DNA from 3 places in the Pseudobutyrivibrio sp. LB2011 genome. Region 2 is predicted to be linked to each of the others. Evidence: predicted binding sites of a transcription regulator. Region 2 holds the regulator's gene; each other region holds the start of a gene.

Region 1 (5,112 bases), on a different contig from region 2:
AGAACATGCCTGACACATATTTCCAAAATCATAAACCAATACTTGAACAGGAAACTGCTGAAGGTCATGCCGTTAGACTGGTATATATGTGTACTGCACTTGCAGATTTAGCTGCAGAAACAGGAGATAAAGAAATCTTCGAAGCATGTAAACGTCTTTGGAAAGACGTTGTAGAAAAGCGAATGTTCATTACAGGAGGTATTGGATCTACTGTTATAGGAGAGTCATTTACACTTGATTATGATTTGCCAAATGACACCATGTACTGTGAAACCTGCGCTGCAATTGGACTAATTTTCTTTGCAAGACAAATGCTTAGAATAGAGCCAGACAGTGAATATGCAGAGGTTATGGAAAGAGCACTGTACAACTGCGCGTTGGCTGGAATGGCACTTGATGGTAAACATTTCTTCTATGTAAACCCTCTTGAAGTAAATCCTAAAAAGTCAAAGCTGGATCCTACCAAAAGTCATGTAAAGCCTGTTCGTCCAGCATGGCTTGGATGTGCTTGTTGTCCACCAAATCTGGCAAGAATGATTACATCGCTTGATGACTATATCTATACAGTTAAGGAGAACGGAATTCTGCTTAATCAGTATATTGATTCTGAGTCTCACATCAACGTTGGAAACAACTATGTGGAAATAACACAGGAGACTGAGTTCCCTTGGGACGAAACTGTGAAAGTCTCTGTTAAGAATTCAGGGGCTGATAGAATCAGATTTGGAATTAGAATTCCAAGTTGGGCAGACGAAAAGTGTCTTATAGTTGATGGAAAAGAAGTACCTATAAATACTGATCAAGGCTATCAATATTTGGAATTGGAAGCTAATGAAAAAGTCAGCATGGTTCTAAAGTTTAAAATGTCTGTAAGACGTTATTATTGTAATCCACTTGTATCTGAGAACAATGGCAAAGTTGCAATCGGACGTGGCCCTTTCATCTATTGCATTGAAGGAGTCGATAATGGTGACAATCTAAATAATATTAGTTTACCTGCTGACAATAAGCTTGAATATCATTTTGACGAAAAGCTTTTGAATGGTGTAGGTGTTATTGAGGGGGAAGCTGAAAGACTTGTAGTTGATAACGGTAATTCACTATACTTCACAGAAACAATAAAGAAAGAAAACACAAAGATTAAGTTTATTCCATATTATGCATGGGCAAATAGAGGCGAAAACGAGATGCAGGTATGGATTAGAGAATAATAGCATGTTCGAATTTATAATAAATTTTCACATGCATAGACACAATTCGGAAACCGCAATTTAAAATTGCGGTTTCCTTTTTAACGAAAATAAGCCATTTCTTGATAATTATTTAACGAGCGGAGTGTGAGAATTGAGCAACTTGGTGATGAATATTCTGAAAGTTACCATTTACATAGTAAAGTATGACAAAAATTCTCATTGAAATGAAATTGGAGTTGTGTTAATATTTTCACAACGACGGCGAGAGGTGAGCGCTTTTTTTTTGAAGAGGTTCGTTAAAAAATTAACAGTTTTAAAAGCTGATAATTGTGGAATTTTGACAAAAGAAGGTACTTATCTATACCGAAAACAAATTATTTCTACAAAGGAGAAAGAAAAAATGGGAAAAAAAGTAGTTATTGCTAGCGCATGTAGAACAGCCATTGGTACAATGGGCGGATCACTTAGCAACACTCCAGCAGTAGACTTAGGTGCTATCGTAATTAAGGAAGCAGTTAAGAGAGCTGGAATCAAGCCAGAGGACGTAGAGCACGTATACATGGGATGCGTTATCCAGGCAGGTTTAGGACAGAACGTTGCTCGTCAGGCAGCTATCAAGGCTGGTCTTCCAAACGAGACAACAGCTGTTACTACAAACGTTGTTTGTGGTTCAGGTCTTAACTGTGTTAACCAGGCAGCTCAGATGATCATCGCTGGTGACGCTGATGTTGTTGTAGCTGGTGGTATGGAGAACATGTCACTTGCTCCATTCGCACTTCCAAATGGTCGTTTCGGTTACAGAATGACATGGCCATCAAACAGCCAGGGTGCTTTAGTAGATACAATGGTAAAGGATGCTCTTTGGGATGCATACAATGATTATCACATGATCAAGACAGCAGATAACGTAGCTGAGCAGTGGAAGCTTACAAGAGAAGAGCTTGATGAGTTCGCAGTTAACTCTCAGAACAAGGCTTGCAAGGCTATCGAAGCTGGTGCATTCAAGGATGAGATCGTTCCTGTAGAAATTAAGAAGAAGAAGGAGACAATCCTTTTCGATACAGATGAAGGCCCAAGACCTGGTACAACAATGGAAGGTCTTGCTAAGCTTAAGGCTCTTTATCCAAACGGAGTTGTTACAGCTGGTAATGCTTCAGGTATCAACGATGGTGCAGCTGCACTTGTTGTTATGTCTGAGGAGAAGGCTAAGGAACTTGGTGTTAAGCCACTTGCTACATGGGTAGCTGGTGCACTTGGCGGATGCGCTCCAGAAATCATGGGTGTTGGTCCAGTTCCAGCAACAAAGAAGGCTCTTGCTAAGGCAGGTCTTACAATTGATGATCTTGATGTATACGAAGCAAACGAAGCATTCGCTGCTCAGTCAGTAGCAGTTGGTAAGGAGCTTGGCTTCGATCTTAACAAGCTCAATCCAAACGGTGGTGCTATCGCTCTTGGACATCCAGTAGGAGCTTCAGGTGCTCGTATTCTTGTAACATTACTTTACGATATGATTCACAACCCAGAGTACAAGAAGGGTCTTGCTACTCTTTGCATCGGTGGCGGAATGGGTTGCGCAACTATCGTAGAAAAATATGAAGGTTAATTAGGAGGATAATAAAATGAAAGTAGGCGTAATTGGCGCAGGTACAATGGGCCAGGGCATTGCTAAGGCATTTGCTATGGTTGATGGTTATGAAGTAGCTCTTTGCGATATTAAGCAGGAGTGGGCAGAAGGCGGAAAGGACAAGATTGCTAAAGGTTATGCAAGACTTGTTGAAAAAGGCAAAATGGAGCAGGCAGCTGTAGATGCTATCTTAGCTAAGATTACTCCAGGTCTTAAGGAAGACCTTTGCAAGGATTGCGACCTCATCGTAGAGGCTGCTTTCGAGAATATGGAAGTTAAGAAGACAACATTCAAGGAGCTTGACGAAATCGCTAAGCCTGAGTGCATCTTCGCTTCAAACACATCTTCACTTTCTATCACAGAAATCGGAAATGGTCTTAACCGTCCAATGATCGGTATGCACTTCTTCAATCCTGCAGATAGAATGAAGCTTGTAGAAGTTATCGCTGGTGTTAACACACCTGCTGAGACTGTAGAGACAATCAAGAAGATTTCTGAGGAAATCGGAAAGACTCCTGTACAGGTTAACGAGGCTGCTGGTTTCGTAGTAAACCGTATCCTTATCCCAATGATCAACGAAGCTGCTTTCATCAAGATGGAAGGTGTTTCAGATATCGCTGGTATCGATGCAGCTATGAAGCTTGGTGCTAACCATCCAATGGGACCACTTGAGCTTGGTGATTTCATCGGTCTTGATATTTGCCTTGCAATCATGGACGTTCTTTACAACGAAACAGGTGACAGCAAGTATCGTGCTTGCCCACTTCTTCGTAAGATGGTTCGTGGTGGTAACCTTGGCTGCAAGTCTGGTAAGGGATTCTACGTATACAACGCAGACCGTACTAAGACAGCTGTAGACGCACAGTAATTCGTAATTAAGCCAGATTAGGCTTTATGTAAATTAAATTGAATTCATTACTACAGAGTAAAAATAGCCTGTAGCTGACAAGCTCTGATAATTCTCAAGCGAGACATTTAGTCGAGCGGAGAATTCATCAGTCTTGTAAGTGTAACAGGCGAGAGAATAACTAAAGTAATGAATTCTAACAATAAATTAAGGAGATTCAGATCATGGATTTTACATTAGATAAAAAGCATGAGATGGCTAGACAGTTATTCAGAGATTTCGCTCAGAATGAAGTTAAGCCAGTTGCTCAGGAAATTGATGAGACAGAGTGCTTCCCACGTGAGAACGTTGAGAAGATGATGAAGTATGGCTTCATGGGTATTCCAGTACCAAAGGAGTACGGCGGACAGGGATGTGATGTTCTTACATACATCATGTGCGTAGAGGAGCTTTCAAAGGTTTGCGGTACAACAGGTGTTATCGTTTCAGCACATACATCACTTTGCTGCGATCCTATTCTTACATATGGTACAGAAGAGCAGAAGCAGAAGTACTTAGTTCCACTTGCAAGTGGTAAGAAGCTTGGTGCATTCGCACTTACAGAGCCAGGCGCTGGTACAGATGCTCAGGGTGCTCAGACAAAGGCTGTTGAAGATGGAGATTCTTGGGTACTTAACGGTTCTAAGTGCTTCATCACAAACGGTAAGGAAGCTGACATCTACATCGTTATCGCAGTTACAGATATCGTTGAAGATGCTAAGGGACGTAAGTCTAAGAAGTTCTCTGCATTCATCGTAGAGAAGGACACACCAGGATTTACATTCGGTACAAAGGAGAAGAAGATGGGTATCCGTGCTTCTTCTACATACGAGCTTATTTTCCAGGATTGCCGTATTCCAAAGGAGAACCTCCTTGGACAGAGAGGTAAGGGATTTGGTATCGCTATGCACACACTTGATGGTGGACGTATTGGTATCGCTGCTCAGGCACTTGGTATTGGTGAAGGCTCAATCGACGCGACAATTGATTTCGTAAAGGAGAGAAAGCAGTTTGGTCGTCCAATCGCTGCATTCCAGAATACATCATTCCAGCTTGCTGATATGAAGGCTCGTATGGATGCTGCTAAGTATCTTGTTTACAAGGCTGCTTGCACAAAGGATCAGTATTTTGTTGATCACAAGACAAGCTACTCTGTAGAAGCTGCTGAGGCTAAGCTTTTCGCTGCTGAGGCTGCTATGGCTGTTACTACAAAGGCTGTTCAGCTCCACGGTGGTTACGGTTATACAAGAGAGTACGATGTTGAGCGCATGATGCGTGATGCAAAGATTACAGAAATTTATGAGGGAACATCTGAGGTTCAGAGAATGGTTATCTCTGGCTCAATGCTCAAATAATTTTGATTAGTAGCATTTAAGTTAAAGGAGATTAAATACATGAATATCGTAGTA
Region 2 (5,112 bases):
ACAAGTGTCATGATGTTAACCAGACAGTTATCGCATTCATCGATGAGATGGTTAAGGAATGCGGTAAGCCAAAGCATGAGTACACATCATGCGCAATTCCTGAGGAGCTCTTCGCAAAGATGAAGGAAATCGTTACTCCTGAGGAGATGGAAGGTGCTGTATTCACAGACGAGAAGCAGGTTCGTGAGGAGAATATCCGTCAGATCACTGAGCGTCTTGAAGAAGCATTTGCTGATAACGAAGAATGGCTTGCTGTTCTTGGTGAGGCAATTTACCAGTACGAGAAAAAGACAGTACGTAAGATGATTCTTAAGGATCACAAGCGTCCAGATGGTCGTGAGATCACACAGATTCGTCCACTTGCTGCAGAAGTAGATATTATTCCACGTGTTCATGGTTCATCTATGTTCACTCGTGGACAAACACAGATTTGCGATGTTGTAACTCTTGCTCCTCTTTCAGAGGCTCAGAAGATCGACGGTCTTGATGCTTTCGTTACTGAGAAGAGATACATGCATCACTATAACTTCCCTGCATACTCAGTAGGTGAGACAAAGCCTTCTAGAGGACCAGGACGTAGAGAAATTGGACACGGTGCACTTGCAGAGAGAGCACTTCTTCCAGTACTTCCTACACCAGAAGAATTCCCATATGCAATTCGTGCTGTATCTGAGACATTCGAGTCAAACGGTTCTACATCAATGGCTTCAACATGTGCTTCATGTATGTCACTTATGGCAGCTGGTGTACCTATCAAGGCTATGGTTGCAGGTATTTCTTGTGGTCTTGTTACAGGCGATACAGATGACGATTTCGTTCTTCTTACAGATATCCAGGGTCTTGAAGATTTCTTCGGCGATATGGACTTCAAGGTTACAGGTACAAAAGAAGGTATCACAGCTATCCAGATGGATATCAAGATTCACGGTCTTACACGTCCAATCGTTGAGGGTGCTATCGCTCGTTGCCGTGAGGCTAGATTCTTCATCATGGACAACTGCATGAGCAAGGCAATCGCTGAGCCACGTAAGGAAGTTGGCGAGTATGCTCCAAAGATTATCCAGCTTTCAATTGATCCAGAAAAGATCGGTGATGTTGTTGGTCAGCGTGGTAAGACAATCAACGAAATCATTGCTAGATGTGATGTTAAGATTGATATTACAGATGACGGAAACGTTTCAATCTGTGGTACAGATGCTGCAAAGATGGATGAGGCTAAGAGAATGATTGAAATCATTACAACTGATTTTGAGCAGGGTCAGATCCTCACAGGTAAAGTTGTAAGCATCAAGGAATTCGGTGCATTTATCGAGTTCGCTCCAGGCAAGGAAGGAATGGTTCACATTTCTAAGATTGCTAAGGAAAGAATTGACAGAGTAGAAGATGTTCTTACTCTTGGTGATACTGTTAAGGTTGTATGCCTTGGCAAGGACAAGATGGGACGCATCAGCTTCTCTATTAAGGATGTTCAGTAAAATTAGATTTTATTTGGCGCCTGACATTAGTCAGGCGCATTTTTTAAGGAAAAACTATGTTACTTAATGTTTCGCATATTTTTAAATCATTTGGTGAAGATGGCATTATAAAAGATGCCACTTTTACAGTAGATGAGGGTTCTAAAGTAGCTATCGTTGGTAACAACGGAACGGGAAAGTCTACGCTATTGAAAATAATAGTTGGAGATTTACCAGCGGACAGTGGCGAAGTTACTCTTAAAAAAGATGCTACTATGGGCTATCTGGCTCAGTATCAGGAAGATTCTTTCGGTAGTAGCATTTTAGATACAGTACTTAGTGCACGTGAAGATTTGCTTTCCATGGAAAAACGTCTTTCAGACATGGAAATGGAGATGTCAAACCTTGATAGTAAAGATGCTGCGACATTTATGGAAAGTTATCATAAGTTACAGCATCAATTTGATTTATTAGGTGGATATACATTCCGTTCGGAAGCTGTAGGCATATTGAAAGGCCTTGGTTTTGAAGGGGATGATTTAAATAAAAGCATGAATGAGCTTTCTGGTGGTCAGAAGACGCGAGTTAGTTTGGGACGTCTTCTTGCATCATCACCAGATTTGCTTCTATTAGACGAGCCTATAAACCATTTGGATTTGAATTCAATCGTGTGGTTGGAAGGATATTTATCTTCATATAAAGGCGCAGTTGTAATTGTTGCTCATGATCGATATTTCCTTGATAAAATTGTAGATCATGTTGTTGATTTATCCTACGGACGCACTAGTGTATATACAGGAAATTATACAGCTTTTTCTGAGCAAAAGGCTTTATATCAGCTCACATATGAGCGCAGCTATGAAAAGCAGCAAAAGGAAATAGAACACCAGAAAGCTGTTATAGAAAAGCTTCAATCCTTCAACAGGGAAAAATCCATTAAAAGAGCTGAAAGCAGAAAGAAAATGCTTGATAAGATTGATATTATGGATGCCCCTGATAAGGATATGCCTAGAATGCGACTTACCCTTGAGGTGGAAAAGGAAAGTGGCAAGGATGTTTTAGATTTTTCTCATGTGACAAAATCATATGATGATAAAAATATCTTTTCAGACTTATCATTTGAGGTTCACAAAGGGGATAGAATTGCCATTTTAGGTGATAATGGTACAGGAAAGACTACAATCCTTAAGTGTATCAATGGCCTTACAGATTTTGAATCAGGAGAGATTCGCTTTGGGGCAAATGTTACTGTTGGATATTATGACCAGGAGCAGCAAGGACTTACTGAGTCAAACACTATCTTCAGTGAGCTTCATGACGCTTATCCATATCTTACAGAGACACAGGTTAGAAACACATTAGCTGCATTTATGTTTACAGAGGATGATGTTTTTAAACGCATTAGCGAGTTATCCGGTGGAGAGCGAGGACGTGTTTCTCTTGCAAAGCTTATGCTTTCTAAGTCTAATCTTTTAATCCTTGATGAGCCTACAAACCATCTTGATATGGATTCGAAAGAAATGCTCGAGGAAGCACTTAACGAATATGATGGAACTTTGCTTTATGTAAGTCACGATAGATATTTTGTTAACCGTACTGCAAATATGATTCTTGAACTTTCAGATGGTCATTTTACAAAGTACCTTGGCAATTACGATGATTATATTGCAAAGAAGGAACAACTTTCTGCAGCAAATGTTGTTTCAACCCAGGAATCTGTAGCAGATTCTAACGCTACAGCAGCAAAGCTTGATTTTAAAGAACAAAAGAGAATTGAGGCAGAAAAGAGAAAGCTTCAAAACAAAATCTCAAAAATCGAAGAAGAGATAGAAAAACTAGAAGAAAAAAAGGCAAAGATTCAAGACGAATTCTTAAAGCCAGAGAATATGACAAATTCTGCAAAACTCAACGAATTAACTGCAGAACAGAATGAAATAGATTCAAAACTGGAAGATTTATATTCTCAGTGGGAGGAGTTAAGTTTATCTTAAGCATTTATTAAGTCTTTGTTAAAATCTTGACATAGTTTTTGTGTGATTTTATAATTAAGATTGAAAATTGTAATTAGGAGGTATATGGTTTGGATAAACAGATTTCACAAGCAGTCATCAGAAGACTTCCTAGGTACTACAGATATTTGGGCGAACTTTTAGACGATGGTGTTGAAAGAATTTCATCAAATGATTTAAGCAAGAGAATGCATGTTACAGCATCTCAGATTAGACAGGATCTTAACAACTTTGGTGGTTTTGGCCAGCAGGGTTATGGATATAATGTTGCATATTTACATGATGAAATCGGAAATATCTTGGGAGTTAACGAAACACATAATGTTATCGTTATTGGCGCTGGTAACTTAGGCCAGGCTATTGCAGGTTATGTTAAATTTGAGCGTGTAGGCTTCAAAATTATTGGATTATTCGATGTTAATCCTGAGCTTAAAGGAAAGTTGGTTAGAGACATTCCTGTTCAGATGCTTGATGAGCTTCCAGAATTCATTAAGCATAATGATGTTGAGATTGCAGCTTTGACATTGCCAAAGTCAAACGCCAGATCTACAGCTTTAAAGCTTGTTTCTCTTGGTGTTCATGCAATTTGGAACTTTGCTCACGTTGATTTAGATGATATTCCTGATGTTATTATAGAGAATGTTCATTTATCAGATAGTTTGATGCAACTTTCTTATAACATTACTCAACAGAAGTAGGTGAATGTATATGGCGGACAGGGATTTTACAACTGCCATTTCCAAAATCAAGGTCCCTATGCTTATTTTGGATCAGAAATGGCATAGACTTTTTGCTTTAGGTGGAAAGCCAGAACAGGTTAAAGAGCTTGAAAAGCAGGAAAATGACTTACTGAAACGTGAGGCTGAGCTTAAAAAGGAACTTAAGGATCTTAAGAAAGTCAAAGAAAACTTGATGGCTTCAGTCATGTCCAATATGGAAGGAACTTCAGATTTAGTTTCTAAGAAGTTGGATGATGATAAAAGACTTTTGGAAGAATGCAAAGAACGTATTCAGTCAAATGAAGACGAGCTTAGCGAGCTTCCACAGCAGACAGATGATGTTAATCGAGAATTGATGTTGGCTACTATGGATTATTGCTATGACAAACTTCGCACTAATTCCACAGAAGCTGAGGAAATCACTAACTGGATTAAGGATGTCAGGGTTCAGCTTAAGAAAAACGTTATTCGCAAGCATAATCGTGAGATTAACAATAAAGAGATTTATTCATATATGCATGATGTTTTTGGTATGGAAGTGCTAAATCTGTTTGATATGCAGAATGGGGATTTCTATATCGGAACAATCGACGACAAGGGCGAACCTGTTAAAACACCTTCAGACAAGCAGGATGAAAACGACAAAACAGACTTATCTGATATCCAGCTTGAAGAAGTTGATTTGGAGGCAGTTTCCAAAGAATCAAAAGAAGATACAGAGGAAGCAGAGTCTTCCGCAGACGAATAGAATTCACTGTTTTTTAAAAGACTAAACACTATAATGTTTAGTCTTTTTCTTATATATATGGTATCATTATTAGTGTGATAATTTACGTATTTCGAGAAAGGAGTATTTATGGAAGACGGGTCCAATCCCTATTTAATTATTTTTTTATTGGCTATTGTTGTTATTGAAGCAATAGGGCTAAT
Region 3 (5,112 bases), on a different contig from region 2:
AAAATTAATCAAAATTATAATCTGAGCCCGAAACATTTTCAATGACAGTTTCGTAAAATTTCGTAGCAATTTTAAGCAAATATTCGGTATCTTTCACACCTGCTGTCTCATATGGAGAATGCATAGCAAGCTGAGCTAGTCCGATATCAACACCATTGATTGAAACATGAGCGTTTGAAATGTTGCCAAGTGTAGAACCACCAGCTACATCTGAACGGTTTACAAATGTCTGATATGGAACCTTTGCCTTGTTGCACATTTCTGTGAAAATTCCAAATGCCAAACCATCTGTCATGTATTTCTGATTTGCATTGAACTTGATTACAACGCCTTCATTCATATAAACCTTGTTTGTTGGGTCACTCTTTTCTGCATAGTTTGGATGTAGTGCATGAGCATTGTCTGCAGAAACCATAAATGAATTTGCAATTGCTGTGAGAAGGCTTGAGTTATTGCCACCCATAGCTTCGTTAATGCGAACCAAAGTATCATATAAGAATGTAGAATCAGCACCCTGCTTTGTACCACTTCCTACTTCTTCATTATCAAATGTTACGTGAATCTGAGCTGCTGTGTTTGAATTCTTAGCTGCAAGAAGTCCCATCATTGAGCTGTATGAGCACTGAAGGTCATCAAGTCTTCTGATAGAAATAAATTCTTCGTCTGCACCCCAAACTTTACCTGGCTCTCTGTTGTAGAGGAATAAATCAGAACCTACGATTTCCTCTTCCTTAACTGAAAGCTCTGCTGCAACAAGCTTCTTAAGATTAAAGTTTTCATCCATAGATACAAGTGGAAGTAAATCCTTCTGTGGATTGTATTTGTAACCATCGTTTGCTTCTCTGTTCATGTGGATTGCAAGTGAAGGAAGCATGCAAAGATCTCTGTCGAAATCTATAAGCTTTGTCTCGATACCATTTTTGCTTCTGACAATTACACGACCAGCGATTGAAAGTGGTCTGTCAAACCAAGGAGCCATAAGCATTCCGCCGTACTTTTCTGTGTTAAGCTTTACATAGTGGCCCTCTTTCATTTCTGGCTGTTCTTTGATTCTGAATGTTGGTGAATCGCTGTGTGAAGCCATAATCATGAAGCTCTTAAGTGAATCCTTAGGCATTCTGAATGCAAGAATTGATGAACCGTTTCTTGTAACGAAATAGTTCTTACCAAGCTCGATTTTCCACTCTTTAGCTTCGTTTAACTCTACGAAACCAGCATCTAAAAATCTCTGTCTCTCGTTTGCCACAACGTGAAACTGAGATGGGCTCTCCTCTATAAATTCAAATAGTCCTCTTACTGTCTTGTTCATTTTTTCTTTCCTTCTTTCTTTTTTATAGAGTAACCAAAGGTACCCTTTGGTTTTGTAAGGCCAAAATAAGTGCCATGGCAATATGCCAATGGCTCTGATTCTTCCAATTGAAACTTTCCTGTTTCATTCATATATTTCTCATCTGCGTGCACAGCAAGAACATCTGCAACGAACATAGTATGGCTACCATATTCATGTGCTTCTCTCACCCTACACTCGATGTTGACTGGCGATTCAACTAGCATAGGAACATTGACTTCATCAGCCATTTCCTTGTGAAGGCCGCAAGCTTCGAACTTATCTACATCCCTACCACTTTTGACACCACAGAAATCTGTAGCAAAAGCAAGCTCCTCTGTAGTCAAGTTGATTACAAATTCACCTGTCTCTTTTATCATATTGTATGAGTATCTGCTAGGCCTAACTGAAATGTATGCCATAGGCGGATTGGTACATACTGTTCCTGTCCATGCAACAGTAAACACATTATCATTCCCTTCCTTATCTCGGCATGTAATCATTACAGCTGGAAGTGGATAAATCATATTACCTGCTTTCCACTTTTGTTTTCCCATTTTATATCTCCTTAGACTTTTCTTCCATCATCTCAGAGAAAGTACCCATATATACATTTCCCTGACCGAGTAAGAATCCTAAATCATCCATAAAAGCTTTTGTCTTTGGATTCTCGTGGAAGCCTTTACGCTTTAATTCTTCCAAGAAATCAGTACCTATCTTAGAATCGATGATTAGCTCATCATCCTCTTCCACATCACCAAAGCTTCTATTTTTAACGTATTCGCCTCTGAACTTTTTATATTCAGCTGCTCGTACTCCATCGTACTTCATCTGATCCTGTTCGATGATTCTGATGCAGTTAAGCATGTCTTCAGCATCTGCAAGAGCGTTATGCTCCACATGACCGCCAAGGCCACAGATTGTTTTCATATCTGCAAGGGAAAGATTTGCATCTAAACCTCCAGTAACATCCAAGCTGACTTCTTTTTGAATATTGTCAAAAGTGCTGATAAACTTTGCAACGCTTCGCTTAAGTGGCTTTTCCAGATTTCTGGATTCGTAATCTCTTTGAAAGCTGTTTTTATCTCCGCCCCAAACGCAGATTTTTCCAACCTGAAACTTACGAATGCGAGTGATAAGCTCAGTCATAACATCCTCGTAAGCTGGAGCGTCCTCTAAATCTTCATTGGTAAGACCAGTGAGCTCAGTAATAAGCGGCGGTAACTTATGGCCAGGTCTTAGCTGAACTGTTGAGTAGAATCTATCAAGCTCCTCATGGGCTGGGTTTGTAATAATTACGCCCACAGAAATAACATCCTCGATGGAACTCTTTTTATATCTCGCACTAAGATATTCCGCATCAAGGAATGCTTGATTCTTGCCTTTGTATCCTGCAGGAGCAGTCTGACTAGGCCCTTTTACTTTGTTTTTTGTACTTGTATTATTTGTAGCCAAATTTATCTCCAAACTTTGTAAATTAATGTGAATTCATTGTACCAAAAAAATCTCTACTATACAAAAGCCATAAATAATAAATCACACGCAATTTGTTTTTGCAGAAATACATCCAAAAATGTTTTTATTTTAATACATTGTGAATTTTTTGTCACTCCTATGGTATATTATTAGAGGCTAGATTGTTAGACACAACTAACTGTCCAAATTGTGGCTAATATAACCCCACTAGCCGGCGTTTGTAAGGCTTCCACTTAGCTTACAAACAGAACTATAAATTTTTATATTTTTATAAACAGAAAGGGAAACAAATCAATGGCAAATCATGATTTCGCACAATGGAATGGTTTCGTCGGTCGCGTTTGGAAAGATAACGTTGACGTACGTGACTTCATCCAGAACAACTACACTCCTTATGATGGAGATGAGTCTTTCTTAGCAGGTCCTACAGATGCTACTAACACACTTTGGGGTAAGCTTCAGGAACTTCAGGCAGCTGAGCGTGCTAAGGGCGGCGTTTTAGACATGGAAACAGAAATTGTTTCATCTCTTACTTCTTATGGCCCAGGTTACATTTCCGAGGACACAAAGGATCTTGAACAAATCGTTGGTCTTCAGACAGACAAGCCTCTTAAGAGAGCTTTCATGCCATACGGTGGTATTAAAATGGCTGAGCAGTCTTGCAGAATGTACGGTTATGAGCCAAGCGAGAAGCTTCACGAAATCTTTACTGTTTATCACAAAACACACAATCAGGGAGTTTTCGATATCTACACACCAGAGATTATGAAAGCTCGTCACAATAAAATTCTTACAGGTCTTCCTGATACATACGGCCGTGGTCGTATCGTAGGCGATTACAGAAGAGTTGCTCTTTACGGTATCGATTACCTTATCGAAAAGAAGCAGATTGACTTCGCTAACACAAATCGTCAGGGTATGAGACGTTATGACTTCCAGCTTCGCGAGGAAATCACAGACCAGATTAACGCTCTTAAGGGCATGAAGGAAATGGCTGCTTCTTACGGCTTTGATATTTCTAAGCCAGCTGCAAACGCTAAGGAAGCTGCTCAGTGGTTATACTTTGGTTACCTTGCAGCTATCAAGACTCAGAACGGTGCTGCTATGTCAGTAGGACGTGTTTCTACATTCCTTGATATCTACATGACACGTGACCTTGCAAACGGTGTTATCACAGAGTCTGAGGCACAGGAAATCATAGATCACTTCACAATGAAGTGCCGTATGGTTAAGTTTGCTCGTATCGAGTCTTACAACCAGTTATTCTCAGGTGACCCAGTTTGGGCTACACTTGAAGTTGGTGGTATCGGTCTTGATGGACGTCACCAGGTTACAAAGACTTGCTACAGATTCCTTCACACACTTGAAAACATGGGTCCTTCACCAGAGCCAAACCTTACAGTTATGTACTCTAGCCGTCTTCCTGAAAGCTTCAAGAAGTACGCTGCAAAGATTTCTGTAAACACATCTTCTATCCAGTACGAGAACGATGATGTTATGAGAGTTACATGGGGCGATGATTACTCAATCTGCTGCTGTGTATCTGCTACAGAAACAGGTAAGGAGCTTCAGTTCTTCGGTGCTCGTGCAAACCTTGCTAAGTGTCTTCTTTACGCTATCAATGGTGGTGTTGATGAGAAGTCACATGATCAGGTTGGTCCTGAGTACACACCTATCACATCTGAGTACCTTGATTACGACGAGGTTATGCACAAGTTTGATCAGATGATGGATTGGTTAGCTCACATGTATGTTGGTGCACTCAACATGATTCACTACATGCATGATAAGTATTACTATGAAGTTTGCCAGATGGCACTTATTGATACACACGTACGCCGTTCATTTGCTACAGGTATCGCTGGATTCTCACACTGTGTAGATTCACTTTCAGCTATCAAGTACGCAAAGGTTAAGGCTATCCGTGATGAGAATGGAATCACAAAGGATTTCGAAATCGAAGGTGACTTCCCACGTTACGGTAACGATGATGACAGAGCTGATGAGATTGCTGTATGGCTTCTTAGAACATTCATGACTAAGCTTCGTCACATCCACACATACAGAGATTCAGAGCCTACAACATCTATCCTTACAATTACATCAAACGTTGTATACGGTAAGGCAACAGGTGCTCTTCCAGACGGAAGACCAGCAGGCGAGCCACTTTCACCAGGTGCTAACCCAGCATACGGTGCAGAGAAGAACGGTCTTGTTGCTTCACTTAACTCAGTAGCTAAGCTTCCATATGAAGAAGCACTTGACGGAATCTCTAATACACAGACAATCAACCCAGGTGCCCTTGGACA

The links. The regulator Rex, encoded in region 2, represses fermentation and respiration genes when NADH is low (regulators of the CRP and FNR family bind a similar motif). The targets are predictions, from matches to a motif close to ATTGTTAANTANTTAACAAT.
Region 1: the regulator Rex is predicted to act here: its motif matches at 1,312-1,331, upstream of T375_RS05285 (acetyl-CoA C-acetyltransferase).
Region 3: the regulator Rex is predicted to act here: its motif matches at 2,919-2,938, upstream of pflB (formate C-acetyltransferase).

Annotation. Positions count from the first base shown of each region.
Region 1 is NZ_JNJS01000002.1:378,217-383,328, forward strand. It holds gene T375_RS05280 (glycoside hydrolase family 127 protein) at 1-1,211, shown strand, start outside; gene T375_RS05285 (acetyl-CoA C-acetyltransferase) at 1,594-2,796, shown strand; gene T375_RS05290 (3-hydroxyacyl-CoA dehydrogenase family protein) at 2,813-3,685, shown strand; gene T375_RS05295 (acyl-CoA dehydrogenase) at 3,889-5,058, shown strand; gene T375_RS05300 (electron transfer flavoprotein subunit beta/FixA family protein) at 5,098-5,112, shown strand, end outside.
Region 2 is NZ_JNJS01000001.1:482,419-487,530, forward strand. It holds gene T375_RS02195 (polyribonucleotide nucleotidyltransferase) at 1-1,475, shown strand, start outside; gene abc-f (ribosomal protection-like ABC-F family protein) at 1,532-3,445, shown strand; gene T375_RS02205 (redox-sensing transcriptional repressor Rex) at 3,535-4,161, shown strand; gene T375_RS02210 (hypothetical protein) at 4,172-4,930, shown strand.
Region 3 is NZ_JNJS01000004.1:137,759-142,870, reverse strand. It holds gene T375_RS08065 (M18 family aminopeptidase) at 5-1,309, opposite strand; gene T375_RS08060 (flavin reductase family protein) at 1,306-1,884, opposite strand; gene T375_RS08055 (exonuclease domain-containing protein) at 1,886-2,782, opposite strand; gene pflB (formate C-acetyltransferase) at 3,098-5,112, shown strand, end outside.